4 regions of the Streptosporangium sp. NBC_01810 genome follow, and region 3 is predicted to be linked to each of the others. Evidence: riboswitches for the same ligand, from Rfam matches in the RefSeq annotation. Region 3 holds a riboswitch; each other region holds the start of a gene.
What was found. Region 3 has a riboswitch for cobalamin ahead of OIE13_RS08345 (ribonucleoside-diphosphate reductase subunit alpha). Riboswitches for the same ligand answer to the same signal wherever they lie in the genome.

Region 1: another riboswitch for cobalamin. It lies ahead of OIE13_RS17195 (CbtB domain-containing protein); the one in region 3 lies ahead of OIE13_RS08345 (ribonucleoside-diphosphate reductase subunit alpha).
Region 2: another riboswitch for cobalamin. It lies ahead of cobN (cobaltochelatase subunit CobN); the one in region 3 lies ahead of OIE13_RS08345 (ribonucleoside-diphosphate reductase subunit alpha).
Region 4: another riboswitch for cobalamin. It lies ahead of metE (5-methyltetrahydropteroyltriglutamate--homocysteine S-methyltransferase); the one in region 3 lies ahead of OIE13_RS08345 (ribonucleoside-diphosphate reductase subunit alpha).

What each region holds. Positions count from the first base shown of each region.
Region 1 is NZ_CP109070.1:3,990,092-3,997,366, forward strand. Features, by position in the region: gene OIE13_RS17175 (cobyrinate a,c-diamide synthase) at 1-885, opposite strand, end outside; gene cobO (cob(I)yrinic acid a,c-diamide adenosyltransferase) at 879-1,481, opposite strand; gene OIE13_RS17185 (magnesium chelatase subunit D family protein) at 1,483-3,618, opposite strand; gene OIE13_RS17190 (CbtA family protein) at 3,668-4,393, opposite strand; gene OIE13_RS17195 (CbtB domain-containing protein) at 4,404-4,592, opposite strand; adenosylcobalamin (AdoCbl) riboswitch at 4,596-4,742, opposite strand; gene cobF (precorrin-6A synthase (deacetylating)) at 4,993-5,757, opposite strand; gene OIE13_RS17205 (ATP-binding protein) at 5,942-6,373, opposite strand; gene OIE13_RS17210 (helix-turn-helix domain-containing protein) at 6,799-7,275, shown strand, end outside.
Region 2 is NZ_CP109070.1:3,981,124-3,988,451, reverse strand. Features, by position in the region: gene cobN (cobaltochelatase subunit CobN) at 1-2,786, opposite strand, end outside; cobalamin riboswitch at 2,963-3,165, opposite strand; gene OIE13_RS17165 (precorrin-3B synthase) at 3,240-4,772, shown strand; gene OIE13_RS17160 (precorrin-8X methylmutase) at 4,769-5,395, shown strand; gene OIE13_RS17155 (precorrin-2 C(20)-methyltransferase) at 5,401-6,978, shown strand; gene OIE13_RS17150 (cobalt-precorrin-6A reductase) at 6,966-7,328, opposite strand, start outside.
Region 3 is NZ_CP109070.1:1,806,415-1,813,742, reverse strand. Features, by position in the region: gene OIE13_RS08350 (ribonucleotide-diphosphate reductase subunit beta) at 1-583, opposite strand, end outside; gene OIE13_RS08345 (ribonucleoside-diphosphate reductase subunit alpha) at 661-2,940, opposite strand; cobalamin riboswitch at 3,057-3,258, opposite strand; gene OIE13_RS08340 (tripartite tricarboxylate transporter substrate-binding protein) at 3,263-4,294, opposite strand; gene glmS (glutamine--fructose-6-phosphate transaminase (isomerizing)) at 4,428-6,248, opposite strand; gene OIE13_RS08330 (hypothetical protein) at 6,260-6,535, opposite strand; gene OIE13_RS08325 (N-acetylmuramoyl-L-alanine amidase) at 6,689-7,328, shown strand, end outside.
Region 4 is NZ_CP109070.1:1,609,480-1,616,807, reverse strand. Features, by position in the region: gene metE (5-methyltetrahydropteroyltriglutamate--homocysteine S-methyltransferase) at 1,034-3,361, opposite strand; cobalamin riboswitch at 3,500-3,758, opposite strand; gene OIE13_RS07495 (nitroreductase family deazaflavin-dependent oxidoreductase) at 3,819-4,187, shown strand; gene OIE13_RS07490 (EamA family transporter) at 4,360-5,286, opposite strand; gene OIE13_RS07485 (MarR family winged helix-turn-helix transcriptional regulator) at 5,326-5,841, shown strand; gene lysA (diaminopimelate decarboxylase) at 6,144-7,328, opposite strand, start outside.

The sequences.
Region 1 (7,275 bases), 2.2 Mb from region 3:
GGCGTTCTCCGGTAGGCGCTCGTCCCTGAGCGGGTCAAAGGTCACCACCTCGGCCCCCGCCGCCGCGAGCAGCTCGACCTGCTCGGCGTACCCGAAGGTGAACGCCGCCCCGCCCGCCACGGCCACGACCGGCCGCCTGCCGTAGGGGGGCGCGGCCCCGGCGAAGGCCGGGGTCCAGGGATCCGCGGGCAGCGGCGGCGCCGAGCGCGCCAGGGCCACCAGTTCTTCGAGGTCGCAGGAGTCGGCGACCAGAGCGCCCATCCGCTCCACCGCCGCCACCGCGTCCCCGCTGCGCTCGGCCACCGGGATCAGCCCGAGATGGCGTGAAGGGGTGGCCACGCCGTCCACGCGCGGGATCACGCCCAGTACGGAGATGCCGCTCTCGTCCAGCGCGGCGCGGCAGATCTCCTCGTGCCGCCGCGAGCCGACCCGGTTGAGGATCACCCCGGCCAGCCGTACCCGGGTGTCGAAGGAGGCGAAGCCCTGCACGAGCGCGGCCACGGACCTGCCCTGCCGCGCGGCGTCCACCACGAGGACCACCGGCGCACCGATCAGCCGGGCCACGTGCGCGGTGGAGGCGAAGTCCTCGCTCCCGGCGCCGTCGTACAGGCCCATCACCCCCTCGACCACGGCGATGTCGGCGTCCCGCGCGCCGTGCAGGAAGAGCGGCGCGACCCGGTCCTCACCGGTCAGCCAGGGGTCGAGGTTGCGGCCGGGGCGCCCGGTGGCGAGCGCGTGGTAGCCGGGGTCGATGTAGTCGGGTCCCACCTTGTGCGGTGAGACACGCAGGCCCCGCGTGCGCAGTGCCGCCATCAGGCCGGTCGCGACGGTGGTCTTCCCGCTGCCCGAGGACGGCGCGGCGATCACCAGTCGCGGCACTACCATTCGATGCCCTTCTGGCCTTTCTGCCCGGCGTCCATCGGGTGCCTGACCTTCCCCATCTCGGTCACCAGGTCGGCGACCTCGACCAGTCTCGGGTCGGCGTCCCTGCCGGTGATCACAACGTGCTGGTTGCCCGGCCGCGCGACCAGGGTGGCGACCACGTCGTCCACGTCCAGCCAGCCCCATTTCAGCGGGTAGGTGAACTCGTCGAGTACGTAGAAGCGGTAGGTCTCCGCGGCCAGGTCGCGCCTGATCTGCTCCCAGCCCTCGCGGGCGTCGGCGGCGTGGTCCTCCTCGCTGCCCGGCCGCTGGATCCACGACCAGCCCTCGCCCATCTTGTGCCAGGTCACGGTGCCGCCCTCGGCGGACTCGCCGAGCACCACGAGCGCCCGCTCCTCACCGATGCGCCACTTGGCCGACTTGACGAACTGGAACACCCCGACCGGCCAGCCCTGGTTCCAGGCGCGCAGCGCCATCCCGAAGGCCGCGGTGGACTTCCCCTTACCGGGCCCGGTGTGCACGATCAGCAGCGGCCGGTTGCGGCGCTGACGCGTGGTGAGCCCGTCCTCGGGCACCGTCTCCGGCTTGCCCTGCGGCATCTCAGCCCGCCTTCCTGTAGTCGGTCCGGTGGTCACGGACGAGCCCGCCGAGCCCGCCGCCCGCCGCCAGCGCGTCGAGCCTCACGGCGGGCGCGCCCAGCCTGGCCGCGAGGTCGAGGGCCAGGCCGAGCCGTACCGGACCGCTCTCGCAGTCGACCACGACACCCGCCGTACCGGCGAGCAGCGCGGCGGTGGCCGCCAGGTCGGACCCCGAGGTGGCCCGGCCGTCGGTGACCACCACGAGCAGCGGCCTCCTGGTGGGGTCGCGTAGCCGCTCCACCCTGAGCACCTCGGCGGCCCGGCGCAGCCCGGCGGCCAGCGGGGTACGGCCGCCGGTCGGCAGCTCCCGCAGCCGCGCCGCGCCGACCTCGACCGAGGAGGTCGGGGGCAGCACCAGATCCGCCGTGGATCCCCTGAAGGTGATCAGCCCGATCTTGTCCCGCCGCTGGTAGGCGTCGAGCAGCAGGCTGAGCACGGCCGCCTTGACCTCGCGCATGCGCTGCCTGGCCGCCATGGAACCGCTCGCGTCCACCACGAAGAGCACCAGGTTGCCCTCCTTGCCCTCGCGGACGGCCTCGCGCAGGTCGGTGTCACGGACCAGCAGGCCGGGGCCGGTGCGTCCGCGCTCACGCTGGTACGGCGCGGCGGCGCGGAGCGTCGCCGACAGGTGCGGCCGCTGGAGCCGCCCGGCGGGAACCCGCGATCCGGTGGTCCGCCCGTTGGAAGTGCGGGCCCGCGACCGCCGTCCGGAGGCGCCGTCACCCAGGCCCGGCACCTGGAAGGGGCGCACCCGGTACGGTTCGGCGGCGGCGATCACCCGCTCGGCGGAGGGACGGTCCGGCGAGGCGCCGATCCCGTCGGAGGCATCCGGGACATCGGAGGCACCGGTCCCGGAATCACCGTCGCGCGAACCGCCGTTGTGCGAACCACCGCCGTCCACGCCATCGCCGTCCGCGCCCCCGTGCGGGCCACCCGCACCGGAACCATCACGCGCGGGACTTTCCGCGGAGCCGGTCTCGGGACCGTCCCCTGAGTTCACCGGACCGTCCGAACCACCCGAACCGCCCGAATCGCCCGGACCGCCGGAACCGCTCGGCCCTCCGTCCGGGTCGTCCGGGTCGTCGCCGCCGTGTTCCGCCAGGAGGTCGTCGAGGCGGGACTCGTCAAGGCCCGGCGCGTCGAACGGGTCGCGGCGGCGGCGGTGCGGCAGCGAGAGGCGAGCCGCCTCGCGTACGTCCTCGGCCGTGACCTCGGCGCCGCCGCGCCAGGCGGCGTGCGCGATGGCGGCATTGGCCGTGACCAGATCGGCCCTGAGCCCGTCCACCTCGAAGGCCGCGCACACCGCCGCGATCTGGCGCAGCCGGGCGTCGGGCAGCACGACCTTCGGGACCCGCTCCCTGGCCTCGGCGATCCGCCGTGCCAGGTCCGCCTCCTGTCCCGCCCACCCGGCGGCGAACCCGGCGGGATCGGCGTCGAAGGCCAGGCGGCGCCGTACGACCTCGGCCCGCTCGTCCGGATTCCTGGACGCCCGCACCTCGACGGTCAGCCCGAACCGGTCCAGAAGCTGTGGCCGCAGCTCGCCCTCCTCGGGGTTCATCGTGCCGACCAGCAGGAACCGCGCCGCGTGCCGTACCGAGACCGACTCGCGCTCGACGAAGCAGGTGCCGAGCGCGGCAGCGTCGAGCAGCAGGTCCACGAGATGGTCGTGCAGCAGGTTGACCTCGTCGACGTAGAGGACACCCCGATGCGCGGCGGCGAGCAGGCCGGGTTCGAACGCTCTGACCCCCTCGGTGAGCGCGCGCTCGATGTCGAGCGCGCCGACCAGCCGGTCCTCCGACGCGCCGACGGGCAACTCCACCAGCGCGGCCGGACGCTCCTGCCCACTCTCGCCCGCGCCGTGCGGGCCGTCGGGGCAGGCCGGATCCGGCTCGGCCGGGTCGCAGGAGAAGCGGCAGCCGGCGATCACCTTGACCGCGGGGAGCTGTGCGGCGAGCGCGCGGACGATCGTGGACTTGGCGGTCCCCTTCTCCCCTCGGACCAGCACACCACCCACCCGTGGGGAGACCGCGTTGAGTGTCAGCGCGAGCTTGAGGTCGTCGAGACCGACGACGGCACTGAACGGATAGGCACCGATCACGAGGTTTCTTTCTGCGAGATCCTGTTGACGTACCCGACCCGCCGAACGTTCAGTTCGGGGCCACCGCGAGCGCGTCGCGGCGGACGGCGCGTTGGACGGCGACGCCGTACAGGACGCCGATGGCCGACCAGAGCACGAGTTGCGTGCCGAGGGAGGACACCCGGAAGTCCCACAGCAACTGGGCGGGGAAGCCGTCGGGCACCTCGTTGATCGTCGGCAGCACGAACAGGGTGACGATGACGGGGACCAGGAAGCCGGCCGCGCCGGCGAGCCAGGGCCGGGCCGGCAGCCTGCGGGCGCAGGCCACACCCAGCGCCACGGACAGCAGGCCGATGGCGACCAGGACCAGGTACAGCGTGGTCCGGCTGCCGATGGTGTCCGGATCACCGACGGCGGGCGGGTTGGCCGGGTACTTGACGAACGGCACCAGCACGATCGCGACGAACGCGGTGGCGGCCATCGTCGCGGCCAGCACCACGTCGGAACGGGGTCCGATCCGGCCGCGCAGCCCGGCGAAGACGAGGGAGAAGATGCCTCCCACGGACATGCCGTACAGGGCCAGGGCGAGGAAGAGCCCGGCCTGCTGGCCGGACCGGCTGACCAGCGCCTCCTCCCCGTGGGAGTGCCCGGCCGCGGTCTGGGCGTGCGCGGCGGCCTCTTCGAGCGCGATGGCCTGGTCGATGTTCGGCTCGCCGAGCAGGTAGGCGAACACGGCGGCGATCAGCCCGGCGACCAGCCCGACGAGCAGGCCGCGGAGCAGCAGGGTACGTATCACGACGCGCGGCCTAGTGGCAGGGAACGCCGAGTAGGTGGCGCCCGTCGTGCATGAGTTCGTGCAGATAGTCGCCCGCCTGCGACACGACCCCCTGGTCGAAGGTGACCAGGTAGGCCACCAGCAGGAGCAGCGGAACCGCCACGAGCCAGCGGGCCAGGTGGGAGAGGGGAACGGGCTGTGAAACGGACAGCTCACGCATGAGCAGCCTCCTTGGGGATGACGCGTCCCGACAGATGAGGACGCGGCGGCCAAGTAACCTGGCTCCCGGAACTCGCGTTCCGGATACAGTGGCGCGACCGCACCGGCTTCTCACCGGACTTCCCTCGGACCACCGCGAAATCGTCCGAAATGTAACTCTTTTTGTAGTGGATAGTCAACATAAGGTGATTCATTGCGGCATGCCGGATCCGGTTCCGTCTGCCGATCCGGCCGTCACGACCCGCTCACCGGCCCGGGATGGACGAGGTTTCTGGAGGTGAGCCTCTTCTTCGCGAGCCATACGACCGTGACGGCGACGGCGGACCGAGAAAGCCGGTGCGATCGGCCTCCGGACACCGGCCGGACGCGCGGCGGCCTCCGGAGGCCGCCGCGGCAGGTGCTCAGCGGGACACCCTGCGGAGCAGGTAGGTGTCCATGATCCAGCCCTTGCGCGCCCGCGCCTCGGCACGCAGCTCGCGGATGCGGTCGGCGACCTCGGACACCGGTCCGGCGACCAGGATCTCGTCCGGGGTGCCGATGTAGGCGCCCCAGTAGATGTCGAAGTCGTCGCCCAGATCGGCGCCCAGATCGGCGAAGGCACAGTGGGCGTCCAGCATGACGACGACGTCGTCGGCCGAGGGCCCCTCCTCGGCGAGACGCCGGCCGGTGGTGATGTGCACCGGCCGGGCGACCCGGGTCAGGCTGACGCGATGCCGGGCGGTGAGTGCGGACACGCTGCTGACACCGGGAATCACCTCGTGCTCGAACCGGACCGAGCCCCGCTGGTGGATCTCCTCGACGATGGCCAGGGTGCTGTCGTACAGGCCAGGATCCCCCCACACCAGGAAGGCACCCGTCTGCCCCTCGTCGAGCTCGTCACGGATGAACCGCTCGCAGATGTCGGCGCGGCGCGAGCGCCAGTCCTCGACCGCGGGGGCGTAGGCGGGGGTGGTCCGGTCACGCTCGGGGTCACCGGCCTCGACGATCCGGTACGGCGGGCGGGCGTGCGCGTCGACGAGGTCGTGCCGCAACTGGACGAGGTCATGCTTGGCCTCACCCTTGTCCAGGACGAAGAACACGTCGGTACGGGCGATGGCCTTGACCGCCTGGAGGGTGAGATGGTCGGGATCACCGGCACCGATGCCGATGATGAGGATTCGCTTCACCTGCCAGAGTCTGCCCGTACCGCTTCGAGACTCGCCACAGGGGGCCGCCCCGGCGGATGTCCACCCCATCCACCCGCACGGCCGCCGCGTCCATGTGCTGTCCCGCAACGGCGCCTCAGCCACCGGAGAGCTGCGGATGAACACCTTCGACGCCGGTCACGCCTCCGGGAACAACCCCGCATGATCAGCCGTCGCCGCCCAGGCCGGGCGAGGGCGTGGCGAGCTGGAACCAGACGCTCGTGCTTCCGGGGGATCGGTGGAAGCCCCAGCGTGCCGCCAGTGTGTCGACCAGGGCGAGCCCTCTGCCACTCGGGGCCTCCTCCTCCGCCTGCCTCGGGTAGGGGATCCTGGACGAACCGCAGTCCCGGACCGCGACCAGCACGCCGCCGGTCGCGAACGCCAGCGAGACGAGGAACTCCCGCTGGACGGCATGCCGGATCACGTTCCCGGCAAGCTCGCTGGTGAGCAGGACGGCGTCGTCCCTACGGGGGTGCTCTTCCCCCAGCAGGTCGGCGACGAAGGTGCGTGCGGGTCTCTGCGAGGCCGTGGCCGCGAACCGGCGGGAAAAGCTCGGGGAGGCGGACAGCACGTCCAGCGCGAACAGCTGCCAGTCCAAACCCGAGAACCTCCGATCAGCGCCGTTGAACCGTCTACCCCGGAACAATCCGGAGATCCCGCCGACGATCAGAGCACGCGAACGCTTCACGATCATCCCTGTCCCTTCCCTCGTCCACGGCGCCGATCGGCACGGGAACGTTCCATGGCCGCCTGACACGGCTCGACTCCATGGCGGTGCGCCACCGCCCGGCAGATCCTCACGGTCGTCACCTCCCGCGACGAGAGCGGCGTCCCCGACACTTCAGGCACCGAGCCTGCTCGACCTTGATTACGAAACGCTTTTGGTCGATCTCCCTTGGTGACCGACTGCTGAGGTCTACAGTGAGCTTCGCGGTTCCGGTGCGCAAGCTGGTTGAGCGAAATAGTTACGCCAAGTTCCAATTTCGGCTCACCTTGATCAGGCTCATCACTGCGGGAGGGAAAATGAACACAGACATACCGTCACTTCGGCAGCGCTGGCTCGGCGCGAAGCTGGCAGAACTTCGAGCGGCGGCGGGAATCCCCTCACTTGCCATAGCAGCAGACAAATGCAAACGCTCCACGGCCTCACTCAGCCGCATCGAAAACGGCATCGTCGGTATCCCACCCCGCGACGTGCCTCCGATCCTGGACGCCTACGGAGTCACCGACCTAAACGTCCGCGACAAGCTCATGGTCGTCGCAGCTGAGATACAGCAGGAACGGCGCGGCTGGTGGGTCGAGCACGGCGACGCGTTGGCGCCTTCGTACGTAGACCTGATACGGCTCGAATCGACGGCGACCGAGATCCAAACTTACGAGGCCTATCTGATGCCGGGGCTACTACAGACGGAGGCGTATGCCCGGACGTTCGTGTCCGCCATGCAAGGTCTGAGCAGCGCCACCGAGCTCGGGGAGTTCGTCGCCGTCCGGACGACACGC
Region 2 (7,328 bases), 2.2 Mb from region 3:
TCGTCCCACACCGGCCGCACGCCGAGCAGCGCGAGCACCTCCGCCACGTCGTCGCCCGCCGTGCGCATGGCGCTGGTGCCCCAGACCGACAGCCCGACGCTGCGCGGCCACTCACCGGTGTCGGAGCGGTACCGCTCCAGCAGGGAGTCGGCCATGGCCTGCCCGGTCTCCCACGCCAGCCTGCTGGGCACCGCCCGGGGATCGACGGAGTAGAAGTTCCGCCCGGTCGGCAGCACGTTGATCAGCCCGCGCAGCGGCGACCCGCTCGGCCCGGCGGGGACGTAACCGCCGTCGAGCGCGTGCAGCACCGCGCCGATCTCGTCCGTGGTCCTGGCGAGCCGGGGCACGATCTCCTCGGCTGCGAACCCGAGCACCTTCTCCACGGCGGCCAGGACTCCGGGGGCGCGGTCATTGGCGGCCAGGACTCCGGGGGCGCGGTCATTGGCGGCCAGGACTCCGGGGGCGCGGTCATTGGCGGCCAGGACTCCGGGGGCGCGGTCATTGGCGGCCAGGACTCCGGAGTCGTGGTCACTCCTGCCGGCGAGGACGGACGCGGTGACGGGGGAGACGGCGAACGGGTCCCAGCCGCGCTCCTCCATGCCCTCGACGAGGGCGCGGGCCAGCGACTCGGCCTCGTCCACGCTCACCCTCGCGGCGCCGCCGTCCTCGGCCAGGCCGAGGGCCTCACGAAGGCCGGGGAGTGCCTCCTGACCGGCCCAGATCTGGCGGGCGCGGAGCATGGCCAGCACGAGGTCGACGCGGGCCTTCCCCTCGGGGGCGCTGCCGAGCACGTGCAGGCCGTCGCGGATCTGGACGTCCTTGACCTCGCAGAGCCACCCGTCGACGTGCAGCAGGAAGTCGTCGAACCCGCTGTCCTGCGGCCGGTCGTCGACGCCCAGGTCGTGGTCGAGCCTGGCGGCCTGGATCAGCGTCCAGATCTGCGCCCGGATGGCCGGCAGCTTGGCCGGGTCCATGGCCGCGATCGAGGCGTGCTCGTCCAGCAGCTGCTCCAGCCGGGCGATGTCGCCGTAGGTCTCCGCGCGGGCCATCGGCGGCACCAGATGATCGACCAGTACGGCGTGCGCCCGCCGCTTGGCCTGCGTGCCCTCACCGGGGTCGTTCACCAGGAACGGGTAGACCAGCGGCAGATCGCCGAGCGCCGCGTCGGGGCCGCAGGAGGCCGACATCCCCGTCGACTTGCCGGGCAGCCACTCCAGGTTGCCGTGCTTGCCGACGTGCACGATCGCGTGCGCGCCGAAGTCGTCGGCCAGCCACCGGTAGGCGGCCAGGTAGTGGTGGCTCGGCGGCAGGTCGGGGTCGTGGTAGATGGCGACCGGGTTCTCCCCGAAGCCTCGCGGCGGCTGGACCATCACCACGAGGTTGCCCGCGCGCAGCGCGGCCAGCACGATCTCGCCATCGGGATCGCGGCTCCGGTCGACGAACAACTCGCCCGGCGGCGGCCCCCAGTGCGCCTCGATGTCGCGGCGCAGGTCCTCGGGCAGCGTCTCGAACCACGCCCGGTAGCGCGCGGCCGGGATCCGCACCGGGTTCGCGGCCAGTTGCTCCTCGGTGAGCCAGTTCTGGTCCTGGCCACCCGCCGCGATCAGTGCGTGGATCAGCGCGTCGCCGTCCTGCTCCGCCACGCCGGGGAAACCGTCCCCGAGGTCGTACCCGGCCTCCGCCATGGCCGTGAGCAGCCTGACCACACTGGCCGGGGTGTCCAGGCCGACCGCGTTGCCGATCCTGGCGTGCTTGGTCGGGTACGCCGACAGCATCACCGCGATCCGTCGTTCCGGCGCTCGGACATGCCGGAGCAGGCCGTGCCGTACGGCGATGCCGGCGACGCGCGAGGCCCGCTCGGGGTCGGCCACGTACACGGTCAGGCCCTCGTCGTCGACCTCCTTGAAGGAGAACGGCACGGTGATGATCCGCCCGTCGAACTCGGGGATCGCCACCTGGGAGGCGGCGTCGAGCGGGGACAGGCCGTCGTCGTTCTCCCGCCAGGCGTCCCTTCCCGTGGTCAGGCAGAGGCCCTGCAGGATCGGCACGTCCAGCTCGGCGAGCGCGCCGACGTCCCACGCGGAGTCGTCCCCGCCCGCCGAGGCGGTCGCCGGGCGGGTGCCCCCGGCGGCGAGCACGGTGACCACCAGGGTGTCCGCGGCTCGGAGCGTGTCGAACAGGCCGGGCTCGGCGGTGCGGAGGGAACCGCAGTAGACGGGCAGGGCCTGGCCACCCGCGTCCTCGATGGCCAGGCAGAGCGCCTCGACGAAGGCGGTGTTGCCCGCGACGTGGTGCGCGCGGTAGTAGAGCACGCCGATGACGGGGCCCTCGGTGCGCCGTGCGACGCGTTCGAGGGGGCCCCAGCTCGGGGTGGGCACGGGCGGCGCGAAGCCGTACCCGGTGAGCAGCACCGTGTCGGAGAGGAAGGCGTGCAACTGGGCCAGGTTCGCGGGGCCGCCGTGCGCGAGGTAGGCGTGCGCCTCGGCGCAGACGCCGCCGGGCACCGTGGACAGCTCCATCAGCTCGGCGTCGGGGGCCTGCTCGCCGCCGAGGATCACGACGGGCCGCCGGCCCGCGAGCAGCGCGTCCAGCCCGTCCTCCCATGCCCGCCGTCCGCCGAGCAGTCGCACGACCACAAGGTCCGTGCCCTCGGTCAGCGCGGGCAGGTCCTCGGCGGACAACCTCGCCGGGTTGCCGAGCCGGTAGTCCGCGCCGCTCGCCCGCGCGCTGAGCAGGTCGGTGTCGGAGGTCGACAGCAGCAGGACGCAGGGCGGCGCCGAAGGCATGGGCGGCGCCGGCGACACGGGCGACACGGGTGACACAGCGGCCTGCGACGCGGGTGGCGCGGGAGATCGGGGGGTGGGTGACACGGCGGCCTGCGACGCGGGCGACACGGGGGATCGGGGGGTGGGCGGCACGGAGCGCATGGAGAAGTCCTCCCTCGGGGTCCTCGCCCCGGGTCGTCGTCATCGCGACGGCAGGAGTCTCCTGGCTCCCGGATCAACGCTCACCCCGGCCTTCCCGTCCGTTGCCGGACCGTGGCCTTCGGTGGGGTTCGCTCCCCGGTTACAGTGGCGGGACCGCGCCGGTTTCACACCGGCTTCCTCCCTGCGCCGTCGCCTAGGGTCACACTATGCCAGGCGGACATCCGTAAAGAAATGGGAGCTACCATCCACTGCGTGTCAATAACTGACCCTCCCGGAAGAACCCGGACAGACGCGTGTCCCGGAGCGCTCCAGGTGCATGCTGCGGCCGATGGCGGCCTGGCGCGGATCCGGGTTCCCGGTGGGGCGCTCACGGCGCGTCAGCTCCGCGTGGTCGCCGCCGCCGCCCGGGAGCTCGGATCCGGCGTGATCGAGCTGACCTCCAGGGCGAACCTCCAGGTACGCGGCCTGCCACCGCAGCACGGCGAGCCCCTTCCCGCCGTGCATCCGTCACGCGACGACGCGCACGCCCCGGACGGTGAGTCTTCTCCGGTCGGGGTTTCCGTACGCGGTGACGTGGGCGTTCCGGACGGTGAGTCTTCTCCGGTCGGGGTTTCCGTACGCGGTGACGTGGACGGTGACACGCGCGTTCCGGACGGCGGGCGGCGGCTTTCCCCGGCACCTGACTTCGCCGCGCGGCTGGCCGCCGCCGGGCTGTTGCCGTCGGCCACGCACGAGCGGGTACGTAACATCGTGGCCTCCCCCCTGGCCGGGCGGGCACCCGCGAGCATGCTCGACGTCCGTCCGCTCGTGTCCGAGTTGGACGGGGAACTCTGCGCCCGGCCCGCGCTCGCCGACCTGCCCGGTCGGTTCCTGTTCGCGCTCGACGACGGCTCGGGCGACATGGTGGCTCTCGGCGCGGACGTCACGCTGCTGCCGGTCGATCCGGCGGACGCCTCGGTGGACGTCTCCGAGGTGGCGCTGCTGCTCGCCGGTGCCGACCACGGGCTGCGCACGCCCGTCTCCTCCGCCGTCACCGGTATGCTCGCGGTCGCCGAGGCGTTCCTGGCCGAGCGCGCCGAGCAGGGGGCGGGCGCGTGGCGGCTCGCCGAGCTGACCGACGGCCCAGGCCGGGTCTCGGCCCGCGCGCTCAGGGCGGAACCGGATCTGCGCCAGGCCGCCGCCCCCGCCGTACGGCGGGGGCGGACCGTGCACGGCGGCACGGTCGGGGTCATCGCGCAGCGTGACGGAAGGTCGGCCCTCACCGTTCTCGCCGCGCTCGGGCGGCTCACGGCGGCCCAGCTGGAGGTGCTCGCCCAGGCGGCCGAGCACGGCGGGGGAGAGGTCCGGGTGACACCGTGGCGGACGATCGTCGTCCCCGATCTGCCGTCGCCGGAGGTCGACGGCCGGCGGGCGACGCTCACGGCCGCGGGCCTGGTCGGCGATCCGGCGTCGCCGTGGCTGGGCCTGACCGCCTGCGCCGGCCGCCCCGGATGTGCCAAGGCCCTCGCCGACGTTCACGCCGACGTCCATGCGGGTGTTCACGCCGACGTCCACACCTACATCCACGCCGACATCCACGCGGGTGTTCACCCGAACGCCGGCGACACCGGCTCCGAGGCCGGTGCGGACGGTCCTGACGACGTCCACCCCTCGCGAGGCCTCACCCGTGCGCTCCCCGTGCACTGGTCGGGCTGTGAGCGGCGGTGCGGACGCCCGCGCGGCCGGGTCGTGGACGTGGTCGCGACCGGAGACGGATACCGCGTCGAGGCGGACGATGTGAGCCGTACGTTCGCCGACGCCGAGCAGACGAGCGCCGCGGTGGCGGCGACCAGAGAGGGAACGTGATCGACTACATCAGGGACGGGGCGGAGATCTACCGCCGCTCCTTCGCCACCATCCGCGCGGAGACCAACCTGGGCGGCATGCCGCCGGGCGTCGCCCAGGTCGCGGTCCGCATGGTGCACGCCTGCGGCATGGTCGACCTCGTCGACGACCTCGCGTGGTCGCCGGGAGTCGTCACGGCGGCGCGCGAGGCGCTACGCGACGGCGCGCCCGTGCTGTGCGACGCCATGATGGTCGCCTCCGGCGTCACCAGGCGACGGCTTCCGAAGGACAACGAGGTGATCTGTACGCTCGGCGACCCACGGGTCCCGGAGCTGGCACTGCGGCTGGGCACCACCCGTAGCGCCGCGGCGCTGGAACTGTGGCGCGACCGGCTCGACGGCGCGGTGGTCGCGATCGGCAACGCGCCGACCGCGCTGTTCCGCCTGCTCGAACTGGTCGAGGAGGGTGCCGGACGCCCGGCCGCGGTGCTGGGCGTGCCTGTCGGCTTCATCGGGGCCGCGGAGTCGAAGCTGGCCCTGGCCGAGCATCCGGCCGGACTCGACCACCTGGTGGTCCACGGCCGCAGGGGCGGCAGCGCGATGGCGGCGGCCGCCGTCAACGCGATCGCGAGCGAAGAGGAGTGAGCGGGTTGAGCGGGGATCTCGGGTGCCTGTACGGGGTCGGTCTGGGGCCGGGAGATCCGGAGCTGGTGACGGTGAAGGCGGCCAGGCTGCTCGGCGCGGCCGACGTGATCGCCTACCACAGCGCCAGGCACGGGCGGAGCATCGCCAGGTCGGTGGCCCTGCCCTACCTGCGGGGAGACCAGGTCGAGGAGGCGCTGATCTACCCGGTGACCACCGAGACCACCGACCACCCCGGCGGATACCAGGGCGCGCTCGACGACTTCTACGCCGACTGCGCCGTGCGGCTGGCCGCGCACCTGGACGCCGGGCGCGACGTGGTGGTGCTCTGCGAGGGCGACCCGCTCTTCTACGGCTCCTACATGCACATGCACAAGCGGCTCGCGCACCGGTACCCGACCGAGGTGGTGCCGGGGGTGACCTCCGTCAGCGGGGCCGCCGCGGTGCTCGGCCGCCCGCTGGTCGAGCGGGACGAGACGCTGACCGTGCTGCCCGGCACGCTCCCGGCGGACGTGCTGGCCGAGCGGCTGGCCGCCGCCGACTCGGCCGCGGTGCTGAAACTCGGCAGGACCTTCGAGAAGGTCCGCACCGCCTTCGCCGAGGCCGGTCGCCTCGACGACGCCTGGTACGTCGAACGGGCCACCACCGGTAAGCAGCGCATCGAGCCGCTGGCGGACGTCGACCCGGCGTCGGTCCCGTACTTCTCCCTCGCCCTGCTGCCCAGCCCGCTCACACCTCTGACGGCGGAGACCACGGGCGACCACCGTCAGGAGGCCTCCCGCGACCCGCTCACAGCCCGGGCCGACACCACCCCGCTCCTGGCGGAGGCCGGGAACGGGCGGCGCGGCGAGGTTGTCGTGGTGGGGCTCGGCCCCGCCGGGCGGCCGTGGCTGACCCCCGAGGCGCAGGACGCCCTCGCCTCGGCCGACACGCTGGTCGGCTACGGGCCCTACCTCGACCGGGTGCCCCCCAACCCGCGCCAGCGCCGCCACCCCACGGACAACCGGGCCGAGGCCGAGCGCGCCGCGCACGCGCTGGAGCTGGCCGTCGCCGGATCACGGGTGGCCGTGGTCTCCTCGGGAGATCCGGGGGTGTTCGCCATGGCCAGCGCGGTGCTCGAGGTCGCGTCCGAGCCGAGGTTCGCCGACGTCGACGTGCGCGTGCTGCCCGGCCTGACCGCCGCGCAGGCGGTGGCGAGCCGGGCGGGGGCTCCGCTCGGCCATGACTTCTGCGTGCTGTCGTTGTCCGACCTGCTCAAGCCGTGGGAGGTCGTCGCGGATCGGATCACCGCCGCCGCCAGGGCCGACCTGGTGCTGGCGATCTACAACCCGGCCTCGCGGAGCCGTACCTGGCAGGTGGCCGCCATGCGCGACCTGCTGCTCGAACACCGGTCGCCGCACACGCCCGTCGTCATCGGACGGGACGTCGGCGGCCCGCGGGAGAGCGTCCGCGTCGTCGAGCTGGCCGGCCTCGACCCCGCCGAGATCGACATGCGCTGCCTGCTGATCGTGGGCTCGTCCACCACCCGGCTCACCGAGCGTGGTGGACGGCCCGTCGTCTACACCCCGCGCCGCTATCCCAGCTGAGATTCCACCCAGGCTGCGGCCTCCTCGGCGGTGCCGGTCAGCGGGACGCCGCCGGGGATCGGCGGCCGCCGTACGATGACCACCGGAATCCCCAGCTCCCGCGCGGCGGCCAGCTTGGCGGTGGTCATCTCGCCGCCGCTGTCCTTGGTCACCAGCACCTCGACGCGGTGCTCGCGCATCAGCTCCAGCTCTCCGCGCAGGGTGTACGGCCCACGGGAGAGCACGATCACCGTCCGGCCGGGCAGCGGCGGCTCGGGCGGATCGACGGACCTGGCCAGGAACCACAGGTCAAGACCGGTGAACACGGCCAGGCTGCGGCGGCCGGTGGTGAGGAACACCCGTTCCCCCAG
Region 3 (7,328 bases):
CGCTGAGCAGCCCCCTGGAGCGGAACCAGTAGACGTAGGCGAAGGCCCCGTAGAAGAACAGGCCCTCGATGCACGCCGCGAAGCAGATCAGGTTGAGCAGGAACGCCCGCCGGTCCTCCCTCGTCTCCAGCCGGGTCAGGCCGCCGAGCGAGTCGATCCAGCGGAAGCAGAACTCCGCCTTGTCGCGGATCGAGGGGATGTGCTCGACCGCGGCGAACGCCTTGACCCGCTCGTCAAGGTCGGGCAGGTAGGTGTCCAGCAGCGTCAGATAGAACTGGACGTGCACCGCCTCCTCGAACAGCTGCCTGCTGAGATAGAGACGCGCCTCGGGGGCGTTGAGGTGCTGGTAGAGGTTGAGGACGAGGTTGTTGGCCACGATCGAGTCACCGGTGGCGAAGAACGCCACCAGGCGGTTGATCAGGTGACGCTCCTCGGGTGTCATCCTCGCCAGGTCCGCCAGGTCGGAGGCGAGGTCCACCTCCTCGACGGTCCAGGTGTTGCGGATCGCGGCCCGGTAGCGCTCGTAGAACTCGGGGTAGCGCATCGGCCGCAGGGTGAGATCCATGCCGGGGTCGAGCAACATCGGGAAAACGCCCTTTCGGGGTGACTGAGGGGGCGGGCACCGGATCGGTGCCCGCCCGCGGATGGTCGCCGGCCGGTCTACTGGCAGGCGTCGCAGTACTCGGGGTTCTCCAGGGAGCAGGCGACGGCCTCGGGGTCGAGGACAGGGGCGGGGACGGGGACCTCCCCGGCCACCGATGCCGCCACGGTGGCCTGCGCGATCCGGGTGGCCGGACGCGAGCGCAGGTAGTAGGTGGTCTTGAGGCCCGACTTCCAGGCGTAGGCGTACATCGAGGAGAGCTTGCCGATGGTCGGGGTGGCCATGAACAGGTTCAGCGACTGCGACTGGTCGATGTACGGGGTGCGCGCGGCGGCCAGGTCGATCAGCGCCTTCTGCGGCAGCTCCCAGGCCGTCCGGTAGAGCAGCTTCAGGTCTGCGGGGATCTCGGGAATGTCCTGGACGGAGCCGTCGGCACGCTTGATCACGTCGCGGATCCGCGAGGTCCACAGGCCGCGGGCCCGCAGGTCGGCGACGAGATAACGGTTGACCTGGAGGAACTCCCCCGAGAGGGTCTCGCGCTTGAAGATGTTGGAGACCTGTGGCTCGATGCACTCGTAGCAACCGGCGATGGAGGCGATCGTGGCCGTGGGCGCGATCGCGATCATCAGCGAGTTGCGCAGCCCCGTCCTGGCGATCCGCTCCCTGATCTCCGTCCACTCCTCGGACGTCGCGGCCCGGTAGTGGTCGGGGTGGAGCACCCCGGTGGCGGCCCTGGTCTCCTGGTAGGAGGGGTGGCGGCCACGCTCCACGGCCAGGTCCGAGGAGGTCCGGTAGGCGGCCAGCGCGATCTCCTCGGAGATCCGGGTGGACAGCTCCAGTGCCCGCGGCGAGTCGAACGGCAGCCGCAGCGTGAACAGCACGTCGGCCAGGCCCATCACGCCGAGCCCGATCGGGCGCCACCTCTGGTTGGCGCTCCTGGCCTCGGGGGTCGGGTAGAAGCCCAGGTCGATGGTGCGGTCGAGGAACCGCACGGCGGTGCGGACCGTCGCGCGCAGCCGTACCCAGTCGACCCCGTCTCCGGGGGCCGGAGACAGGTGGGCGGCCAGGTTGATCGAGCCGAGGTTGCAGACCGCGGTCTCGGCGTCGCCGGTGACCTCAAGGATCTCGGTACAGAGGTTCGACAGGTGGATGACGTTCTCCGGCCTGGCCGTCTGGTTGGAGGTCCGGTTGGCCGCGTCCTTGAAGGTCATCCAGCCGTTGCCGGTCTGGGCGAGCGTGCGCATCATCCGGCCGTACAGGGTGCGGGCGGGCAGCTGCGCGGCGAACCGGCCCTCGGCTTCCGCGGTCCGGTAGGCGTCGTCGAACGCGGCACCGTACAGGTCGGTGAGGTGCGGGACCTCCTTGGGGTCGAACAGCGACCACACGCCGTCGGCCTCGACCCGGCGCATGAACTCGTCGGGGATCCAGTTGGCCAGGTTCAGGTTGTGCGTGCGGCGGGCCTCCTCGCCGGTGTTGTCGCGCAGTTCGAGGAACTCCTCGATGTCGGCGTGCCAGGGCTCCAGGTAGACGCAGGCCGCGCCCTTGCGGCGGCCGCCCTGGTTGACCGCGGCGACGCTCGCGTCCAGGGTGCGCAGCCAGGGCACGATGCCGTTGGAGTGACCGTTGGTGCCGCGGATCAGCGAGCCCCGCGAGCGGATCCGGCTCCAGGCGATCCCGATGCCCCCCGCGTACTTCGACAGCCGCGCGACCTGCCCGTAGCGCTCGTAGATGGCCTCCAGCTCGTCGCGGGGCGAGTCGAGCAGGAAGCACGAGGAGAGCTGGGGCCTGCGCGAGCCGGAGTTGAACAGCGTGGGCGAGCTGGGCAGGTAGGACATGGTGGCCATGAGCGCGTACAGCTCGGCTGCCTCCTCGACGGTCTCGGACAGGCCGCAGGCCACCCGGAGGAAGAAGTGCTGCGGGCGCTCCAGGACCTTGCGGGTGCTCGGGTGACGCAGCAGGTAGCGATCGTAGACGGTACGCAGCCCGAAGTACTCGAACCTGGTGTCGGCGTCCGGCTCGATGAGCGCGTCCAGGACTTCGGCGTGTGCGGCCACGAACTCCGCGAGCCCGTCGGCGATCAGCCCCGCCCGGTGCGTCGCGGCGACGGACTCGGAGAAGTCGCGGACGCCGTGCTCGGCTGCCTCGTCGGCGATCAGCTCGGCCAGCAGCGCGGCGGCGACCCTGGAGTTCTCCGGGTCGGTGATCACCCTGGCGGCGGCCTCGTCGATGGCCTGCCTGCGATCGACCGTCGCGTTCCCGCTGCCCCGGTCGTCCCCGGCGTTCTCCGCCACGACCCCTGCCGCGTTCTCCACCGCGGTCCCTGCCAAGGTCTCTGTCACCTGGTGCCCCTCGCTCGCTCGGACTTCCCCGTACGGCTCCGCCGGATGGGCACGCGTCCGCGAGCGATCCCGGGCACGCCGGACCGCCTCGTTCCGCGGGCCCTCCCACGAGGCCCTGGACAATCACGTCACCGGCAGGTCTTCGGACTCACGGGCGCCCTGCGCGTGCCTACCGGCCGTCGCTTCCCGGGCATGGTTCACCCAGTGCTCACATGACGGCTTTCGTTCCCGTTCACCGCTGCGGGGCAGTCCCGGAATCTCACCGGGTTCCCTCTTGCCTCGCCCCTTCCGGGGCGAACCAGCAACGAGCAGGATCCTACATCTAGGGGCGTCTGACGCAACTACCCCAACAAGTTGTGTCGGAGGACTTCAGCAACCCGAGCTCGTGGAGTACCCCGCGGGTGCGGGCCGTCTCGGTGAGGAGCCACTGACGGAAGTCGTCGCCGCTGAGGTAGACCCGGCTCCACTCATTGGCCGCGCACAGGGCGCGCCAGCGCGGCGCGGCGTCGATCCTGTCACACAGGGCGATCGCGGCGTCCCGGTCCGCCGGGCTCATGCCCTTGGGCCCCAGCAGACCGCACCAGTCGCTGTACTCCAGCCGGACGTCGACCTCCAGGAGCGTCGGCGCGTCGATCCCGTCGAGCCGGCCGCCCGAGGAGACCACCAGGGGACGCAGGCGGCCGGCTGCGATCTCGGGTCGCAGGGCGCGGGCCGACCCCAGCAGGGCCGCCACCCGTCCGATCTGAAGCGCCTCGGCGGCATCCTCGGCGGCAAGGAAGCCGGCGTACTCCAGCAACCGGGCGTCCACCCCGAGGCACTTGCCGATCATGCCGTAGAGCACGTGGTCGGAGCCGCCCTCCAGCCGTCCGCCGACCGTCAGCGCCGCCGGGTCGCGGCGCAGCTCCGCGGCGAAGTCCTCGAAGGTGTGCAGGCGGGAGTCGGCGGGGACGACCAGGACCGTCCAGTCCCCGACCAGGCGGGCGAGGGGGGTGGTGGCGTCCACCACGGCGGCGGTGTTGGCGATCTCCGCGGCCGTCACCATCGGCATCGCGGTGACGAGCAGCCTGCCCTCGCGCACGAACGAGCCGCGGACGGCGCCGAACGCGTCACGGGGGACGGAACCCAGCGCTCCCGGCCGCTCGACGACCATGGCGGAGCGCGCCAGCCCCGCCAGGACCAGGACGGAGGCGAGCCTGCCCGCCATCCCGCCCCAGCCGTGGCCGTCGGCGGTGGGCTCGAGGATGATCAGGCGGCCCACGGCGGAGTCGGCGGAGTCGGCGGAGTCGCCGACTCTGCCGCAGCTCGCGACGACCATGGCTCCCGCCACCAGCGCGAAAAACCTCCTACGGCGCATAAGCGCCCCTTCCCCCAAGAACCTCCTATACCATAGGTTACCCCTCAATCACTTTCCGCTACAGGTCGGGGAGGTGACCGCAGCCCATCCCTTGACGGGGCGACCATCGTCGGCGGTCGCACCGGTAGCCGTCTCACTCCACCGTGACGCTCTTGGCCAGGTTGCGAGGCTTGTCGACGTCCCGCTCCAGCGCCACGGCGGCGTGGTAGGCGAAGAGCTGAAGCGGGATCGACAGCAGAATCGGGTCCAGCTCGGTCTCGTTCTTGGGTACCACGACGCAGTCGTTGGCCAGCTTGGAGTCGACCGTACGGTGACCGACCATGAGCACCCGGCCACCCCGGGCACGGATCTCACCCAGAGTGGTCAGGTTCTTGTCCAGCAGCTCGTCGTCGGGGACGATCGCCACGGTCGGCATGTCCGGGCCGATCAGCGCCAGCGGCCCGTGCTTGAGCTCGCTGGCCGGGTACGCCTCGGCATGCACGTAGGAGATCTCCTTGAGCTTCTGCGCGCCCTCACGGGCCACCGGATACCCCCGGACCCGGCCCACGAACATCATGCTCGGCGCCTCGGCGTACTCCTGCGCCAGCTCCTTGAGCTGCGGCTCCAGCGCCAGGATCTCCTTGATCTGGTCCGGCAGCCTCCGCAGCCCCTCGCAGATCCGGCGGCCGTCGGCGGGAGACAGGTCACGCACCCGGCCGAGGTGCAGCGCGAGCAGCGCGAAGGCCACGGCGGTCGAGGTGAACGCCTTCGTGCTCGCCACCGAGACCTCGGGACCCGCGTGCAGGTAGACGCCGCCGTCGCACTCGCGGGCGATCGCACTGCCCACGGTGTTGACGATGCCGAGCACCCGGCCGCCCTTGCGCTTGAGCTCCTGGACGGCGGCGAGGGTGTCATAGGTCTCCCCCGACTGGCTGATCGCCACGTACAGGGTGTCCGCCTCCACCACCGGGCTGCGGTAACGGAACTCGCTGGCCGGCTCCGCATCGGCCGGGATGCGCGCCAGCTCCTCGATGAGCTGCGCGCCGATCTGGCCCGCGTAGTACGCGGAACCACAGCCGATGATCTTCACCCGGCGGAACGAGCGGGTCTCCCGCGCGTCCATGTTGAGGCCGCCCAGGTGGGCGACGTGGAAGCGGTCGTCCAGGCGCCCGCGCAGCGTCCTGGCCACGGTGTCGGGTTGCTCGGAGATCTCCTTGAGCAGATAGTGCTCGTACCCGCCGGTGTCGTAGTGCCCGGCCTCCCAGTCAACGGTCAGCGTCTCCTTGGCCGTCTCCCGCGCGTCGCTGGCGAAGGTGTTGAACCCGTCGGCCTTGAGCACGGCGATCTCGCCGTCCTCCAGGTGGACCACCTGGCGGGTGTAGCGGACCAGCGCGGAGACGTCGGACGCGGCGAACATCTCCTTCTCACCGATGCCCAGCACGATGGGGCTGCCGTTGCGGGCCACCACCACCTCGCCGGGGCGCTCGGAGTCGATCACCGCGATGCCGTATGTGCCGACGACACGCTTGAGCGCGGCCCTGACGGCATCCTCCAGGGAGTCGGAATCCTTGACCGTACGGGCGATCAGGTGCGAGAGCACCTCGGTGTCGGTCTCCGACAGGAAGACCGCGCCGTCGGCCTCCAGCTTGGCGCGCAGCTCGTCGGCGTTCTCGATGATGCCGTTGTGCACGACGGCGATGCGCTCGTCGCTGGACAGATGAGGGTGGGCGTTGACGTCACTGGGCACGCCGTGGGTGGCCCAGCGGGTGTGGCCGATGCCCAGCCCGCCCTTGAACCGCGCGGGCACGACCGCCGCCAGGTCGGCCACCCGGCCCTTGACCTTGCGCATCTTCAGACCCTTGTTGGAGACCACCACCCCGGCCGAGTCGTAACCCCGGTACTCAAGGCGCTGCAGGCCCTCCAGCAGGATGGGGGCCGCGTCCTTGGGCCCTACATAGGCCACGATTCCACACATGTAACCGTTCCTTATCCATAGACGATCCGGCGCAGCTGGCGCTGGGAGAGTTCGGGTGCCGCGACACGACGTACCGCCAGCTCGACGGCCACCCGGGGGAAGATCTCATCGTTGACCAGCCCCCTCGCCCTGAGTTCCGCGTGACGCCGCCGTACGAATTCCTCGACGGGCTCGGAGAAGTAGGCCAGCACCTCGGCGACGACTCGCGCCGCCTCGCCCGGACCGAGCGCGCTCGTCCGGGTCAGGTGGGTGATCAGATCCTCATACGGATGCCGCGTCGTGGACACAGAGCAGGACCATACGCACCCGGGAGAGCGGACACCAAGTTTTCTGCCCGATTCCGGGCAGAGAATCTCCACAATGCGGTAACCCCGCCACAGCACGCGACAGTCGGCAATCTCTGATAACTCTAAGTAGCCATCAGAGGGGGAGGAACCTTCATGCGCCGCCTGCCGGGGATCACCGTCGTCGCCGCTCTCACCGTACTGGTCTCAGCCGTCCCAGCACAGGCGACACGTCCGGAGGACCGGGTGGCATGGCCCTGGAAGCACCCCGCCCCCTTCACGACCGCGACGTCCCCCGATGCCGTCACCGACACGCCGTCACCGACCGGAACGAGGGCGCGGTCCGGCAGGCAGGCCGCCTTCGCCGAGGCTGCGCGGGCGTACGGGGTGCCGGAGAGCGTGCTGCTCGCGGTCTCCTATCTGGAGTCCCGCTGGGAGGGCCACGGCGGGCTGCCCAGCGTCTCGGCCGGTTACGGTCCGATGCACCTGGTCGACGGCCGAGCCAGGCCGGGCCGCCCCCACGGCGTCGGCGAGGACCCGCGCGGCGACGAGACCCGGCCGCGCGCGATCGCCCTTCCCCCCGTCGCGCCGCCCCCGCCCCAGGACACCCTGCGACGGGCCTCGAAACTGACCGGCCTGCCCCTCGGCCGGCTGCGCGAGGACGCCTCCGCCAACATCATGGGCGGTGCCGCGCTGCTCGCCGACTACCGGCGCCGCACCGGCGGGAGCCCTGACACCGGTCCGGCGGGCTGGTACGAGGCGGTGGCCCGCTACCCCGGCACACCGGAAAGGGGCG
Region 4 (7,328 bases), 200 kb from region 3:
CGTTCCTGTGCGTGGCTTGGCGCAGGACGACAGAGAGGCGGGACTCGATGGCGGGACGGCCTGGGGTGCTGGTGCTCATGGGCTCGGGCGAGACGAGCCCGACGATGGTCGAGGTCCATCGCGCGGTGATCCGCCAGCTGGGTGGCGGGGCGCGGGCGGTGCTGCTCGACACCCCGTATGCCTTCCAGGAGAACGCCGCCGACATCTCCGCCCGCGCCCGGGGATACTTCGCGCGCAGCGTCGGCCTGGAGGTCGAGGTCGGTGACGAGGTCGGTGGCGCCGACTGGGTGTTCTCCGGCCCCGGCAGCCCCACCTTCGCCCTCGATCGATGGGTCTCGACGCACGTCGCCGGCGACCTGCGTGCCCGTGTCCGGGCGCGGGAGGGGGCGACGGTGCTGGCCTCGGCCGCCGCCTGCACGGCGGGCGTGGCGACCGTGCCGGTGTACGAGATCTACAAGGTGGGCGCCGCCCCCCACTGGCGGCCGGGCCTGGACCTGCTGGGCGTCCTCGGCCTCAAGGTAGCGGTCGTCCCGCACTACGACAACGCCGAGGGCGGCACCCACGACACCCGCTACTGCTACCTGGGCGAGCGGCGGCTGACCCGGATGGAACCTGAACTGCCGCCGGGCGCCGCCGTCCTGGGCATCGACGAGCACACCGCGCTGGTCGTCGACCTGAACACCGAGGAGGCGCTGGTGGCCGGCCGGGGACGCGTGACGATCCGGCGGCCCGGCTCCCAGGCCGTCCTGCCCGCGGGTACGAGCACGAACCTGGACGAGATCCGTCGTCTGGCCCGCGGCGAGAAAACGGTGACCGGCGCCCCGCCACCGGTCACCTCACCGGTGCCCCGCCAGATCAGCCTGGGAGAGGCGACCCACTCTTGTGAGGAGCGGTTCGCCGCCGCGCTGGCGAGGCGCGACGCCACCGGCTCTTCGCCGCCATCGCTGCCGGAGCCTTCGCCTCGCAGCGATCCAGCCGGCCGAACGGCGACGGGATCCGGCCCCGGCGCGATGCCGCGCCGGGACCGGACGGGTCAGGCCGATGGCTGGTCGGCCACCTCTTTACGGATCTCACGGGCCGCGGCGACCAGGTTGTCGAGGGAGTCGCGCACCTCCGACCAGCCGCGGGTCTTCAGGCCGCAGTCGGGGTTGACCCACAGCCGCTCGGCCGGGATACCATCGAGCCCCTTACGCAACAGGGACGCGACCTCCCCGACGCCGGGGACGCGCGGGGAGTGGATGTCGTAGACCCCTGGTCCTACCTCGCGCGGGTAGCCCGCCTCGGCGAGTTCGCGCGCCACCTGCATGTGCGAACGGGCGGCCTCCAGACTGATCACATCCGCGTCCAGGTCGTCGATCGCGGCCAGGATCTCCCCGAACTCGGCGTAGCACATGTGGGTGTGGATCTGGGTGTCGGCCCGCACCCCGCCGGTGGTGAGCCGGAAGGCCTCGCCTGCCCAGGCCAGGTAGCCGGGCCTGTCGGCGGCACGCAGTGGCAGGGTCTCACGCAGGGCGGGCTCGTCGACCTGGATGACGGCGGTGCCGGCGGCCTCCAGGTCGGCGACCTCATCACGCAGGGCCAGCGCCACCTGGCGGGCGGTTTCGGCCAGGGGCTGGTCGTCACGGACGAAGGACCAGGCCAGCATGGTGACCGGCCCGGTGAGCATGCCCTTGACGGGACGCGCCGTCTGGGATTGGGCGTAGCGGGTCCAGCGCAGCGTCATGGGCTCGGTGCGGGAGACGTCTCCGGCGAGGATCGGCGGCCGCACGTAGCGGGTGCCGTAGGACTGCACCCAGCCGTGCTGCGTGGCCAGATATCCGTTGAGCTGCTCGGCGAAGTACTGGACCATGTCGTTGCGTTCGGGCTCGCCGTGTACCAGGACGTCGATGCCCGCCGCCTCCTGAAAGACCAGAACCGAGCGGATCTCGGAGGCGATCCGCTCGTCGTAGGCGGCGGCGTCGATGCGTCCGGCGCGTAGGTCGGCGCGGGCCGCCCGCAACTCGGTGGTCTGCGGGAAGGAGCCGATGGTGGTCGTCGGCAGCAACGGCAGGCCAAGGCGGGCACGCTGCGCGACGGCCCGCTCGGGATAGGGCTGGGAGCGGCGTGCGTCGGCCGGGGTGACCGCCGCGCTACGGGCCCGTACGGCGGAGTCGTGGGTGAGCGCCGAGGCCGCCCGCGAGGCGAGATCGGCCCGGTTGGCGGCCAGTTGCCCGGCGATGGCGCCGGTGCCCTCGCTCAGTGCCCTGGCCAGGGTGACGATCTCGGCCGTCTTCTGCCGGGCGAAGGCAAGCCAGCGGCCGACCTGCGGATCCACCCCGTGCTCGAGCGCGACATCCAGCGGGACGTGCAGCAGCGAGCAGGAGGCCGCCACGTCCACCCGGTCGGTCAGGCCGAGCAGGGTGGCCAGGGTGGACAGTGACCTTTCCAGGTCGTTGATCCACACGTTGCGGCCGTCCACGACGCCCGCGATCAGACGCTTGCCGACAACCCCGCCCACCCTGGCCAGGTCGTTCAGGTTCGCCGCGGCCGGGCCGGTGAAGTCCAGGCCCAGTCCCTCGATCGGCGCCTCGGCCAGAACCGGCAGCGCCTCTCCCAGCCGGTCGAAGTAACTGGCGACCAGGATCTTCGGCCGGTAGGTCAGGGAGCCGAGCTCCCGGTAGGCGCGGGCCGCGGCGTCCAGCACGGCCTGGTCGCGGTCCTGTACCAGGGCGGGCTCGTCCAGCTGCACCCACTCGGCGCCCGCCGCGCGCAGGGCGGTGAGCACCTGCACGTAGACCGGCAGCAGCCGGTCCAGCAGGGTGGTCGGGTCGAAGCCGGGGTCCATGCCGGGCGCGGGCTTGGCCAGCAGCAGGTACGTCACCGGGCCGACCAGCACCGGACGCGGGCTGTGCCCCTGTGCGAGAGCCTCACGCAGCTCGCCGACCTGCTTGGCCGGATCGGCGGTGAAGACGGTGTCCGCCCCCAGTTCCGGCACCAGGTAGTGGTAATTGGTGTCGAACCACTTGGTCATCTCCAGCGGAGCGACGGCCTGGGTGCCGCGCGCCATGGCGAAGTAGCCGTCCAGGGCGTCTGCTTCGACGGCGGCCCGGTGACGTTCAGGGATGGCGCCGACCATGACGGTGGTGTCCAGCACGTGGTCGTACAGTGAGAAGTCGCCGGTGGGGACCTCCCGCACGCCGGCACCGGCCAGGTGCCGCCAGTTGTCGCGGCGCAGCCGGGCCGCGGTGTCATGCAGCTCATCGGCGGTGACGCGGCCCGCCCAGTAGCCCTCGATCGCCTTCTTCAGCTCGCGGTCCGGCCCCTGGCGTGGATAGCCGTGGACGGTGGCGAGTGATGCGGGGGTGGCGGAAGTCTCAGCCACGAAACTCTCCTTCGCGAGTCATGGAGAACCCCGGTGCTCTCATGGGCGCGAAGGAACGGCTGACCGGCGAGCACCCTGATCTGGTGCCCGCTCGCAGCGCCGACCCGCCCTCGAGGTCACCGAAGTCACCGCGTGCGTGGTCGCACGCGGGCAGTGGCAGGTCTTCGGACTCGCGGGCACGCCCGGGATTTCGCCCGGGCATCTACTGGCCGTCGCTTCCCCGGTCCGGTACTCGGACCCAGTGCGTTTGACGGCGGTCGTTCCCACTCACCGCTGCGGGGCAGTCCCGGAATTGGCGAGCTCGCGAGCCAAACAGGCGAGCGCCGGCCGCACCGGGTTCCCTCTTACGACGCGCCTGCCTGGAGGGCAGGGCGAACCGACTGCGGGTCCAGCCTAGACGCATTCGGTTCCCCCAGGTGACAGGGGAGCGATCGGCCCCGCCAAGACCCCGATGCCGATGCCGAAGTGGTGGGGGCACGTGAACAAGCGGGTGTTCAACCCTCGCGCGATCGCGAGCGGGACATGGCCGGTGCTGACTCACGTCGGTCGCACCTCTGGCACGACGTACCGCACGCCGCTCGATACGCACCCCGTCGACGGCGGCTACCTGTTCGTTCTGGTGTATGGATCGCGCTCGGACTGGGTGCAGAACATCTTGGCGGCCGACGGGGCGCGGCTCCGGGTCGACGGGAGGGAGGTGGAACTCGCCGCCCCACGCCTCGTCGGGAAAGACGAGGCGTTCCAGGCTCTCTCCGATGAGGTGCCACGCCCACCGAGGCTGCTCCGCATCACCGAGTTCCTCCGCATGGACCTGGCCGCAGGCTGACGATATTCCAGGTGCCATCGGCCTGGCTCGATATCGGAGTGCGGGGGCCGATCCTGATCGCCTAGCGTGACCGGGATGAGAGACCGACCGGGTGCCGTCGGATCCGCGCTCAGGAGGGCGCCGACCGAGCGCCGTCGGAGTCGGAGTCGAAGTCCGTGGCCACACGGCACTGTCAGCGGCTGATTCGTTCTCGACGCCGGGCAGGCCCTGCCGGCCTTGCCCGGCGTCGTTGCCGCCTGATCGCGACGAGGCGGGCCGCGACGGGCTGCCCGAGGAGGATGCCGAGGAGTGCCAGCATCAGCCCGCAGAACTGTTGCGCGGTGAGCGCCTCTCCGGCGATCGTCGTACCGATCAGCACCCCGGTCACCGGGCTCAGCAACCCGACGAGTCCCACCGTTCCCGCCGACAGGTGCCGTAGTCCGGCGAACCAGGCGGCGAAGGCGAGAGCCGTCGCGACGACGCTGACATAACCGAACCCGAGGATCGCAGGTCCGTCCAGGCTCGGCGGCGGGCCCTCCACCGCGACGGCGAAGGGCAGCAGGACGACTCCCCCGGCGATGAGCTGCCACGAGGTCGACGACAGCACGTCGACATCCTCGTTCCATCTCTTGGCCAGCACGTAGCCGACCGACGACATCACCATGGCCGCGACGGACGCGAGCACGCCGAGGGCGTCGACGGCGGCCGCGCCGGTGAACAGCATGAGGCACACCCCCGCGATGCCGACGCCGGCTCCGGCCAGGTGCAGGATCCGCGGGCGCTCCGAGAGCAGCGACCAGGCCAGGAGCATCATCACGACGGGCGACGTCGCCATGATCGTCGAGGCGATGCTCGTCGGAAGCAGCTGAGCCGCCAGGTAGATCAACGCGAAGAACGCGCTCATGTTGAGAGTTCCGAGGACCAGGGATTTCCACCACCACGCCCCGTAAGGAAGCCTTCTGCTGATGAGGAGGAGCAGGAGTCCCGCGGGCAGCGCCCTGATGGCCGCCCCGTACAGGGGGTAGCCGGGCGGGAGGAACTGGTGGGTGACGAAGTAGGTCGTCCCCCAGGTGATCGGCGCCATCGCCGTGACCAACGCCCAGCGAAAATTAGCTTCCATAGAAGGCAATATAGCTTCTCTGGAAGCTATATTGCAGGCATGAGCGAACACCTGGATCATGTAGCCCGCATCCAGCAGGAATGGGCTCGCGAGCGGCCGGACCTGGATGTGAGCCCGCAGGGTGTGATCGGGCGCCTGCACCGCCTCGCCGGGCACCTCACCGAACAACTCTGTGTCGTCTACCGGCGGTACGGGCTCGGGGAGGGAGAGTTCGACGTCCTCGCCACCCTGCGACGCGGCGGCGCGCCGTTCGAGCGCGCCCCCGGAGAGCTCGCCGCCTTCACCATGGTCACCACCGGTGCGATGACCAAACGCATCGACCGGCTCGAACGTGACGGGCTGGTCACCCGTCGCCCGAGCGAGAGCGACGGCCGCGGACGGGTGGTCGCGCTCACCGCCGCGGGCAAGGAGCTGATCGACCGGGCGTTCGCCGAGCATATGCGCAACGAACGCCGCCTCCTCGACGAGCTGACCCCCGAAGAGTCCGCACACCTCGAATCGCTCCTCACCACCTGGCTGACCCGCTTCGAAACCCCTCTCCAGACAGAGACCTGAGCCCGGCGCCCAGACGGCGTCCCAGCTCGGGCGGGCTCAGGCCCTCCACCCGCACGCCGCTGAAATCCGCCGTCCCACACGATGGTCGATGTCCGTCCCCCCGACCGGGAGGTCGCCGGCCGGGACACTCCAGGATCGTGTGGTGGCCGTGGCCACCACACGATCCTGACGCCCGTCCTCTGGTCGCGCCGGCTAGGGTGAGCGCACGGCCCAGCCGCGATTCGCTCCCAGCCGTCGGGTGGGTTCCCTGGGTGTGGACGTCGGCGCCGCGTCGGGCCGGGAACGGTCCCAGCCCGGCACGTTCAACGCAGGTAGAGGCGGAGCAGGTCCTCCTCGGTCTCCCGGCGCACGATCACCCTGGCGGCCCCGTCGCGGACGGCGATCACCGGGGGCCGCGTCACATGGTTGTAGTTGCTCGCCATCGACCGCTGGTAGGCCCCCGAGGCGGGGATCGCCAGCAGGTCGCCGGGCCGTACGTCGGCGGGCAGCGGCAGGTCTCGGACGAGCACGTCGCCGCTCTCGCAGTGCTTGCCGACCACGGTGACCTTACGCAGCGGGGCGTCCGAGGAGCGGGAGGCCAGGAGCGCGGTGTAGGCGGCGCCGTACATGGCGGGGCGCGGGTTGTCGCTCATCCCGCCGTCCACGCTGACGTAGGTGTTGACGCCGGGGATCTCCTTGACCGTGCCCACCTCGTAGAGGGCGACGGCGGTGGGTCCGGCGATCGAGCGGCCCGGCTCGACGGCGAGCCGCACCCGGGCGGGTACGGCCGCACGCAGCGCCGCGACCACCTCAGCCGGGCGTGGCGGGACCGGGTCGCCGGGCCGGTAGACGATTCCCAGGCCGCCGCCGAGGTCAAGCTTGGGGATCGTCACGCCGTGCTCAAGCTCGCAGGCCAGCAGGAAGTCGGCCATCCGGCGGGCGGCCAGGGTGAAGCCGCCCAGGTCGGTGATCTGCGAGCCGATGTGGGAGTGCAGCCCGGTCAGCTCCAGCGAGGTGGTGGCCAGGACCCGGCGGACCGCCTCGGCCGCCAGTCCGGCGCTGAGCGAGAACCCGAACTTCGAGTCGTCACCCCCGGTGGCGATGAACTCGTGGGTGTGCGCCTCCACTCCGGGGGTGACCCGGATCATCATGCGCTGCCGTACCCCCGCCTCGTCCGCGAGGGCGGCCAGGCGCTCGATCTCGGTGAAGGAGTCCACGACCACGCAGCCGACGCCCCAGGTGACGGCGCGGCGCAGCTCGGCGACCGACTTGTTGTTGCCGTGGAAGACCACCCGCGCGGGGTCCATGCCCCCGGCCAGGGCCACGGCCAGCTCGCCCCCGGTGCACACGTCGAGGCAGAGTCCGGCCGTGTCCAGCCAGCGCACCACCTCGGGACAGAGGAAGGCCTTGCCTCCGTAGTGCACCTCCCCGTCGGGGAGCGCCTCCCGCCACTCCGCGCAGCGGCCCTGGAACTCCTCCTCGTCGAGGACGTAGGCGGGCGTGCCGAA